3 regions of the Pantoea anthophila genome follow, and region 3 is predicted to be linked to each of the others. Evidence: predicted binding sites of a transcription regulator. Region 3 holds the regulator's gene; each other region holds the start of a gene.
The links. The regulator LexA, encoded in region 3, represses DNA repair genes until DNA is damaged. The targets are predictions, from matches to a motif close to TNCTGTATGTACATACAGNA.
Positions count from the first base shown of each region.

Region 1 (3,278 bases), 1.5 Mb from region 3:
AACCACAGTTTCCCGCTACCGCGCGTGTTAATCCTGTCGATGAGCTGCATCAGCTCTTCACTATTTCGGCGTGGCTGATGTTCATCGAAGAGATCAAGCTGAGCCACTCCCTGACTGAAAAAATCCGTCAGCACAATCCCTGCCTTCATATAGCGATGGCCCTCAATCCAGATATTATCCAGACACGCCATCGCGACACGAATAATGTCGCGGGTGTCGTGAGTCGGGATCAGAAGCTGGGCGGTCGATTGGTTGCCATAAAAAGGCTCATCAGCGGCATGCGGGCTGGTGCGTACGAAGACCCCGACCTGACGACAATATTGCTTCTCGCGACGCAGCTTTTCTGCCGCACGTTCAGCATAGGCACAGACAGCTTCCCGCATCTGATGGTAATCGGAGATGCGGTAGCCGAATGAGCGTGAACACATAATCTGCTGCTTATCAGGCTCGTCCGGTTCCAGATCCAGACAGGACTCGCCGCGTAACTCTCTGACGGTACGCTCCATTACCACACTGAATTGCCTGCGGATCAAATCGGTACTTTGATCCGCCAGATCTTTTGCCGTCATCACGCCCATCGCGTTGAGCCGTTTACTGATACGGTGCCCGACACCCCAGACGTCGGCGACATTAATCAGCGCCAGCAGCTTTCTCTGTCGTTCGGGGTTTGACAGATCAACAATCCCGCCGGTTTTTGTCCACTTTTTAGCCGCAAAATTTGCCAGTTTGGCCAGCGTCTTCGTCGGTGCTATGCCGACACCCACGGTCAGATGGGTCTCTTTACGTATCCGTTCCCGGACCTGTTGACCAAACGTCTCCAGCGCCACAGCGTTCTGCACGCCGGTGAGATCCATAAAGGCTTCATCAATCGAGTAGATCTCCACCGATGGGGCCATCTCTTCCAGTATGGTCATCACCCGATGGCTCATGTCAGCATAGAGCGCGTAATTTGAGCTGAAGACCTGTACCGCGTGACGCGTCAGCTCTTCACGCATTTTAAAATAGGGAGCGCCCATTTTAATGCCGAGTTTCTTTGCCTCAGCACTGCGTGCAATCACACAACCGTCGTTATTAGACAGCACGACAACCGGCTTGCCTTTCAGATCGGGCCGGAAAACTGTTTCACATGACGCGTAAAAGCAGTTCACATCCACCAGCGCAAACATGCTCAGTGCGTCGATTTAATCACAAAGGTGACGACGCCAAACACTTCCAGCACATCTTCAGTCTGGATGGCGATGGGCTTAAATTTGGTGTTCATCGGCATCAGTTGCAGGCAGGGATGAAGCTGCAGGCGTTTCACGGTAAATTCCCCGTCGACGGCAGCTACCACGATGTCCCCATGCCCGGCGGTGAGAGAGCTGTCGACCACCAGCATGTCACCATCATTGATGCCCGCCTCTATCATCGATTCGCCGCTGACCCGGACAAAATAGGTGGCGCTGGGGTGCTGTACCATCAGGGTATTCAGATCGATACGCTGTTCAACATAGTCCTGCGCCGGGGAGGGAAATCCGCACGGGACACGTTCGATATAGAGCGGCAAGGCCATTGCGGCGCGTATGTCCGCAGGTTTGATAAATTCCATCATTGTTCTCCTCTTCCGGATTACTGTATATAAATACAGTAATATCGAATCCCCCTTTTAATCAAGCGAAACGAGGTGTTTTTAAGTAAAGCGCCTGACAACCACACACTTTTTTTAATCTTTCTTTCTGGCTGCCGCGATATTAAGCGAAATCAGATGATTTTCTCCGCAGCGATAAAATAACGCTGAGAGCGACTTACATTCATTCTTCTTATAAATTCACCCGCTGACTTTTTAACTTAAGCACAATCGGATCACGCCCGGCGGCCATTTAAACAGGCAACGCAGCCTGATTATTCCGCTTTTTTAAACGGCAACGCGCGACAGCCTTAATGCGGTGACGCTGGCTGAAGGACATTTATCGCAGGCAGAAAAAGAGAATGTTCAGCCGCGTGCGCTGAATCATTCCGGGAATGAAAAGAGGTCAGATAAGAGAGTGATCGTGCGCAAAAAACAAGAAGAGCGGAGCGGTCGGGAGAAAGGAAATAAGCAGCGCACAGGCTCTTCCACGCTATTCAGTCTGAGCCGGGGGCGATGAGATAACCCCCTTTCCGGCAGTGCTCGACAGTGACCGTTCGCAGGCTGTGCGGGTCGCTGCCACCGCCCTGTTCTCTTCCGTCTCAGCGGCGGCGGTGGCCTCGCCGTCAGCGTTTAAACCGCGCTGTCGCTCTCCAGCGCATCCTGAATCGCGTCGGCCAGATTGCCAATTTCATTGGCCACTGCCTGCAGATCCCAGGAGGCTTTAGAGCCGGTAGCCGAGGTCGAGGCGCTGACGGACTCTTTTGCCACTGACAGGGCAGCCGCCACGGCGACCGAACGTTTGTGTTGCTCCTGAGTGATGCCCGCAGGCGGTATCGCGAAATAGTCGTGAACCATGATCGTTTCCTTGTGATGAATTAGGGGTCAACCTTAGTCTTCTGCCTCCGGCGTGTGAAGTGAATTATGCGTCCTGGCCGGCCGGACGGTCAGGATTCCAGCAGCCGCGCTGCATGCTGATCCTGTGCACCGCAGAAACCTGTACAGGCTGTACAGGTTTCTGGAGAAAAACGGCGTAAAAAAGGCAGTTGTAACGTTTTTACCGGGTGGCCGCAAAATAAACGGGTGCCTTACCCTTCCCGTTACGCTGACCGGGATGATAAATTAACCCACTGTATTTGCTCACATAAAAAAACAAAACCTGCCATTTTCCCGGAAAACTCAACCCGCCAACACCTCCGACCAGTACACTTTTATCAGATTTCATTGTACAAGTTTCTCATTATTGTATAACTTTACTGCGTGACGATAAATCACTTGTAACGAAGGGTGCTTTGCACCGCATCTGAAGGTGTTGTGGATTTCCACCTTCAGATGCAATTTTTTTTTGCGTCTGCCGGTCACCGGATCTGAATCGACGCATCAACCCCCAATTTCTTATGAGGCCTGACATGCAACCTACGATGAATACAGAGTCTCAGATTTCTGATTACTTCATGAACTCTGGCAAGACACTGACGACTGAAAAACAGGTTATCGCGGCTGTCCATGCTGAACTCGCCCGTGCTAAAGCCCACGTTTCCGATAAAGATGTCGTGCTGGGCCTGATTAACCGCCTGGAGAGTGAGCGTGACGTGGTTAAACAGGACGTTTACCGTCAGGCTCTCGAACATGTTCTGCAGCGTGCGCCGGCAGCCAGCGCCAGCTAAAAAAC
Region 1 covers NZ_CP110473.1:2,122,980-2,126,257, forward strand. Annotated here, with positions in the region: gene umuC (translesion error-prone DNA polymerase V subunit UmuC) at 1-1,166, opposite strand, end outside; gene umuD (translesion error-prone DNA polymerase V autoproteolytic subunit) at 1,169-1,588, opposite strand; gene OJ965_RS12410 (hypothetical protein) at 2,240-2,464, opposite strand; gene OJ965_RS12415 (biofilm development regulator YmgB/AriR family protein) at 3,016-3,273, shown strand.
Region 1: umuD (translesion error-prone DNA polymerase V autoproteolytic subunit) is a predicted target of LexA. The motif match lies at 1,610-1,629, and genes of this name have one in related genera.

Region 2 (3,278 bases), 580 kb from region 3:
GCACATCCGTCAGGCAAATCGCGGGCAGGTGTCGCTGGAGAATACCCATCCGTTCACCCGCGAGCTGTGGGGCCGCAACTGGACCTACGCGCACAACGGGCAGCTGAAGGGCTATAAGCAGCTGGAGACCGGCACATTCCGGCCGGTGGGGGAAACGGACAGTGAAAAGGCGTTCTGCTGGATCCTGCATCAGCTGGCGACACGCTATCCGCGCACGCCGGGCAACTGGCCAGCGGTGTTCCGCTTCATTGGCGAGCTGGCCACCGCGCTGCGGCAGAAGGGGGTATTTAACATGCTGCTGTCAGACGGACGTTATCTGATGGCCTTCTGCTCGACCAACCTTTTCTGGATCACCCGTCGCGCCCCGTTTGGCCGGGCACAGCTGCTCGATCAGGATGTGGAAGTTGATTTTCAGCAGCACACCACGCCGCATGACGTGGTGACGGTGATTGCAACGCAGCCTCTGACGGCCAATGAAACCTGGCAGCGGATTGCGCCAGGTGAATGGGCGTTATTCTGCCTTGGAGAGCGCCAGGAATGAACGGGAAGCGGCTTCGGGACTGGCTAAAACCGGTGCCGGGCTGCTGTTCATCACATATTTCCCGCTGGCGACATTGACCATCGGCGGCTGGTGATACTTCGCAAAGTAAGCGTATCCCGGCTGCAGCTGCTGCCAGAAGCTGGCATAGGTGGAGTAGCGGTGACGCTGCATGTTGCTGTCGGTCATGCGGAACGGATAGATGCTGATGCTGACATCCTGCTGGCCGTTTCGCAGCGCGGCATTCACATAGGTAAAAATCTCATCCATATAGGCGTTGGTCATGGCATAGCAGCCAATCGACTTACAGTCGCCATGGATCATCAGGTAGTTACCGCTGTAGCCCTGATTGCGATCGTACTGATTCGGGAAGCCGATGTTGATGGCGCGATAAAAGCGACTGTCGGGCTTCAGCTGATTCAGCTTCACGTTGTAAAAACCTTCCGGGCTTTTGAAATCGCCTTCACGGCGTTTCGGGCCGAGGCCGCCAGAAAAGTTGCAGATGCGGTAGGTATCCAGCAGGCGATATTCGTTACCGATTTTGCCGTAGAGTTCGAGCGTGCGTTCTTCCTTGAAGATCTGGATGTAGACCGGCGTGCCGAGTAACTGCTTCTTTAATTCTTTGCTGACCGGTGCCGCTGACTGAACGGGTTCGGGTGTCATTGCCATGCTGAGGGCTGGCAGTAAAATCATCGCAAACAGGAGTGCGATTTTGCCCATGCTGTGTATACCTTGAGGTGAAGAGAACATGACACAAATTTTGCGTCTTTGTTGGCATTATCGGAACTATCCGCTACCGCAGCGCAACATTAAACATTGTCTGTTTTTTTAGCAAGACGGCGTCGGCCAAATTCGCGATTTACTGAAGGTTATTCGGCCAGAAATTTGTAAACTTTATTCGCCCGGGCAACAAATATTGCAGTTACCCCTGTCAGCTGTATACTTATCCAGTGCCGGAGGGGGGTATGCGTAAAATCATTCATGTCGATATGGACTGTTTCTATGCCGCAGTGGAGATGCGTGACAATCCCCAGCTGCGCGACATCCCGATCGCCATCGGTGGCAGCCGCGAACGTCGCGGGGTCATCAGCACCGCCAACTATCCGGCCCGCAAATTTGGCGTGCGCAGCGCAATGCCGACCGGCATGGCCCTGAAGCTATGCCCGCATCTGCGCCTTCTGCCAGGCCGTTTCGACGCCTATAAGGAAGCCTCCGCGCAGATCCGCGAAATCTTTTCCCGTTACACCCCGCTGATTGAACCGCTCTCGCTGGATGAAGCCTATCTGGATGTGACCGACAGCCCGCACTGCCACGGCTCGGCCACGCTGATGGCGCAGGCGATCCGCGCCACGATTTACCGTGAAACCGGGCTGACCGCCTCGGCCGGCATCGCCCCGATCAAGTTTCTGGCCAAGATCGCCTCCGACCTGAATAAGCCGGACGGGCAGTGTGTTATCACCCCGGCAGAGATGCCTGACTTTTTACTGACGCTGCCACTGGCGAAGATCCCCGGCGTAGGCAAAGTCTCCGCAAAGAAGCTCGAAGAGATGGGGCTGGTGACCTGTGGCGACGTGCAGAAGGCCGATTTAGCCCAGCTGCTGAAGCGCTTTGGCAAGTTTGGCCGGGTGGTGTGGGAGCGCAGCCACGGCATTGATGAGCGGGGCGTGATCGTTGAGCGCGAGCGTAAATCGCTGGGGGTCGAACGTACGCTGGCGGAAGATATCAGCGACTGGGAGGCCTGCCTGGAGATCATCGATTTTCTCTATGCCGAACTCGACCGCCGGCTGACGCAGATCCGACCCGACAGACAGGTGGCGCGTCAGGGCGTCAAACTGAAGTTCAGTGATTTTCAGCAGACCACCCAGGAGCATATCTGGCCGGTGCTGAATAAAGAGGACATGATCGCCATCGCCCGCAAGACCTGGGATGAGCGCCGCGCCGGGCGCGGTGTGCGGCTGGTGGGACTGCACGTGACGATGGTGGATCCCCAGCTGGAACGTCAGCTCCTGCTGGGTTTATAAGTCAGCCTCACCCTCCGGCAGGGCTGACGCCAGATTACTTCTTATATTTCGCGGCCAGGGTGGCAAACCACGGCGCGACAAAATCCTCATTGCTGCCCCAGCCCGGAATGATTTTGTTCAGCGAGGCGACGTTCACCGCGCCAGGCTGGCTGTTCAGCTGCTGCTGAGAGATTGACGCCGCTTTAAACTGATACGTCGCTGGTGTCTCTTCACCGGCAATCTTCTTCGCCACCAGCCGCATATTGACCGCGCCAATGGTTTTAGGATCGACCGCCACCGTCTGCACCCACGGGCTGTTTTTCTCACGCATCAGCTGCAAATCCTGGTTCGAGACATCGATGCTATAGAGCTTGATCTGGGTCCGGCCATTCTCCTGCAGCGCCTTGTAAGCCCCCTGGCTGAACGCATCCCAGGCTCCCCAGATCGCGTCGATTTTGCCTTTCGGGTATTTCGCCAGAATCGCACCAATCTTGTTGGCGGTGTCGCCCTGCACGTCAGTTGAAACGGCCCCAATCGACTCCAGCTGATGAATGCCCGGATTCTCTTTCAGCAGTTTTTCATACACCACCTGACGGCGCTCCATCGGCGGGAAACCGGCGACCCACAGCTTGACGATATTCGCCTTGCCGTGGAAATCGTTGATCAGCTGGCCCAGCGACAGCTGCGCCAGCGAGGCATCATCCTGAGCGGTAACGGTGACGCCGGGAATCGGGCTCTCC
Region 2 covers NZ_CP110473.1:3,078,992-3,082,269, reverse strand. Annotated here, with positions in the region: gene OJ965_RS16975 (class II glutamine amidotransferase) at 1-541, shown strand, start outside; gene dpaA (peptidoglycan meso-diaminopimelic acid protein amidase) at 512-1,258, opposite strand; gene dinB (DNA polymerase IV) at 1,504-2,559, shown strand; gene OJ965_RS16960 (sugar ABC transporter substrate-binding protein) at 2,594-3,278, opposite strand, start outside.
Region 2: dinB (DNA polymerase IV) is a predicted target of LexA. The motif match lies at 1,472-1,491, and genes of this name have one in related genera.

Region 3 (3,278 bases):
GGTGTGGCTTCGCCCTGGACTTCACGTCCCGGTGCGCGGCCAAACATCACGGTGACGGGCAGCATCTGAATATCCAGCGTGGGATTATTGCGATGCAGGTCCAGGTAATCGTGGAAAATTTTCACCGATTCCACGCTGGGTACAAAATAGGGGAAGACGCGCGGGCCATCGTGGATAAAGACGTGGCGAGGCAGCAGGGAACCATCAATCTCCAGTGGAGAGAGCGGATCGGGCAGATGATGCCGCAGACACTGCGCGCGCAAAGTCAGTAAGTCAGCCTTCGAATCGTAAGGCAAAACATACATAATAGGTCGGGTCGGATCCAGACCATGTTCAGACACGGGATCGGCCGGAATGGCCTTACTCTTTACCAGAAACGAGAGTGGTAAATTAAGCAATTTATAATAAAGTTTACGCCAACCTGACATAGACAACATGAAGCCTCTTGTTAGCAAAGCGCCGCAAGCATACCAGAAAGTGCAGCGAAGATCTGTGGTGGTGCCAAATGCACGCAGCCCAGACATTGACGTCAATCCGATAAAAGGGTTCCCACACATGGCAAATAATGCCACCGGACTTATCAGAATAGTAAAAGCCGCCGGTTACTCCTGGCAGGGGCTGCGTGCCGCGTGGCAACATGAAGCGGCGTTTCGTCAGGAAGCCCTGGCTGCGCTGGCGGCGATCATTATCGCGTGCTGGCTGGACGTTGATGTGATCTCGCGCATCCTTATGATTGGGTCGGTGGTGCTGGTGGTCATCGTCGAAATCCTCAATAGCGCCATTGAAGCGGTGGTCGATCGCATCGGGCAGGAGCATCATCCGCTGGCGGGCCGGGCAAAAGATATGGGTTCGGCAGCGGTACTGCTGGCTATCTTACTGGCCCTGTTTGTCTGGATCGCGCTGCTCTGGACACATTTGCGATAAACCTTCCATAACGCGGCTCAGGCCGCGTTTTCCCTGACAATCGGTTTTCATTTCGCCAATACCTGTATATACTCACAGCGACTGTATAAACAACCAGGGGGCGGGATGAAAGCATTAACCAGCAGGCAGCAGCAGGTCTATGACCTGATTCGCGACCATATTACTTCAACAGGCATGCCGCCTACGCGTGCCGAGATTGCCGCGCAGCTGGGTTTCCGTTCGCCAAACGCGGCAGAAGAGCATCTGAAAGCGCTGGCGCGCAAAGGCGTCATTGAGATTGTCTCCGGCGCATCGCGCGGCATCCGTCTGTTAATGGAAGAAGAAGCCTCAGAAGGCATACCGCTGATTGGCCGGGTTGCTGCCGGTGAGCCCATCATGGCGCAGGAACATATCGAGACGCATTACAAAGTCGATCCGGGCCTGTTCAAACCTTCGGCGGATTTCCTGCTGCGCGTCAGCGGAATGTCGATGAAAGATATCGGGATTATGGACGGCGACCTGCTCGCGGTGCATAAAACGCAGGATGTGCGCAATGGCCAGGTCGTGGTGGCCCGCATTGACGATGAAGTGACGGTGAAACGCTGGAAAAAGCAGGGTGCTATCGTGCATCTGCTGCCTGAAAACAGCGACTTCGACCCGATTGTTGTCGATACGCGCGCCCAGTCGCTGACCGTGGAAGGTCTGGCCGTGGGTGTCGTACGCAACGGCGAATGGCTCTGATTCTGACGCCTGCGTGCATTCGCCTTTTCTGGTGCTATTCTGTCTGCCCTGATTTTGTCGCTGCCGCCTCTGCGCAGCGACACTGAGCACGGAATGGCGAATGCGCTTTATCACGGCAACCGATAAAAATCTCTGGCGGCTCGCGCTGCCCATGATCCTGTCAAATATCACCGTTCCCTTACTGGGCGTGGTCGATACGGCAGTGATTGGTCATCTCGACAGCCCCGTCTATCTTGGCGGGGTCGCGGTCGGGACGACCGTCACCAGCTTCCTCTTTATGCTGCTGCTTTTCCTTCGCATGAGCACCACGGGCCTGACGGCACAGGCCTTCGGGGCAGGCGACAAAGCGGCGCTGGCACGCGCCCTGGTCCAGCCGCTGATCATGGCGTTGCTGGCAGGTCTGCTGTTTGTCGCGCTGCGTTACCCCATTATTCAGCTGGCCACCCATCTGGTTGGCGGCGATCCTCTGGTACTGGCACAGGCCGGACTGTTTATTCAGATCCGCTGGCTCAGTGCGCCTGCCACGCTGGCGAACCTGGTGATTCTGGGCTGGCTGCTGGGCGTGCAGTATGCGCGTGCGCCGGTGATCCTGCTGGTGGTGGGGAACCTGGTGAATATCGTGCTCGACCTCTGGCTGGTCATGGGGCTGCACTGGGGCGTTGCGGGGGCAGCCACCGCCACGGCACTGGCGGAATATATCACGCTGGGCGTCGGTGGCATGATGGTCTGGCGGGTTCTGAAGCTGCGCGGCATTCCGTTCAGCCTGCTGAAACAGAGCTGGCGCGGTGACAGCGCCCGGCTGCTGCGCCTCAACCGGGACATTATGCTGCGCTCTCTTATGCTGCAGCTCTGTTTCGCCTCGCTGACCGTGCTGGGCGCCAGGCTGGGGCCGGAGGTGGTCGCGGTGAATGCCGTATTACTGATGTTCATTACCTTTACCGCCTACGCGCTCGATGGTTTTGCCTATGCCGTCGAAGCGTTTGCAGGCGAAGCGCATGGCGCAAAAGATGGCAGCAAACTGCTGCGCGTCTGGCACTCTGCCTGCCGACAGGCGGCGGCGGTGGCGCTCTTCTTCTCGCTGGTTTATGCCTTTACCGGCCCGCAAATCGTGATGCTGCTGACCTCTCTGCAGACAGTGCAGCAGGCGGCCGACCGCTATCTGGTCTGGCAGGTGATCATGCCGCTGATCGGCGTCTGGTGTTATCTGCTGGATGGGATGTTTATCGGCGCAACGCGCGGACGTGAGATGCGTAACAGCATGGTAGTGGCAGCCGCAGGCTATTTTCTGACGCTGCTGAGCGTGCCGGTGCTGGGCAATCACGGTTTATGGCTAGCGGTAACGGTTTTCCTGGCGCTGCGCGGCCTCTCACTGTGGCTCATCTGGCGCAGGCACTGGCGTCAGCACAGCTGGTTTGCGGCCTGAGCAGGCAGATCGTTTCTTGTCCGATAGTGATTGTTCCGCCGCTTATCCCCGTCGTCCGCGCTTTTTACCCTCATCCTGATGGTCATGTCCGCAGTTTTCGTGCTGCGTGCAGGCGTCTGCTTCCGCGCAGTTTTCGCATAAGCCATGGGCTTCGATCACACTGTGACGCAGGGCAAACTGCGCTTCACCCGCCAGCGTGGCGATAATCTTT
Region 3 covers NZ_CP110473.1:3,654,572-3,657,849, reverse strand. Annotated here, with positions in the region: gene plsB (glycerol-3-phosphate 1-O-acyltransferase PlsB) at 1-428, opposite strand, end outside; gene OJ965_RS19570 (diacylglycerol kinase) at 556-924, shown strand; gene lexA (transcriptional repressor LexA) at 1,030-1,644, shown strand; gene dinF (MATE family efflux transporter DinF) at 1,745-3,067, shown strand; gene zur (zinc uptake transcriptional repressor Zur) at 3,110-3,278, opposite strand, start outside.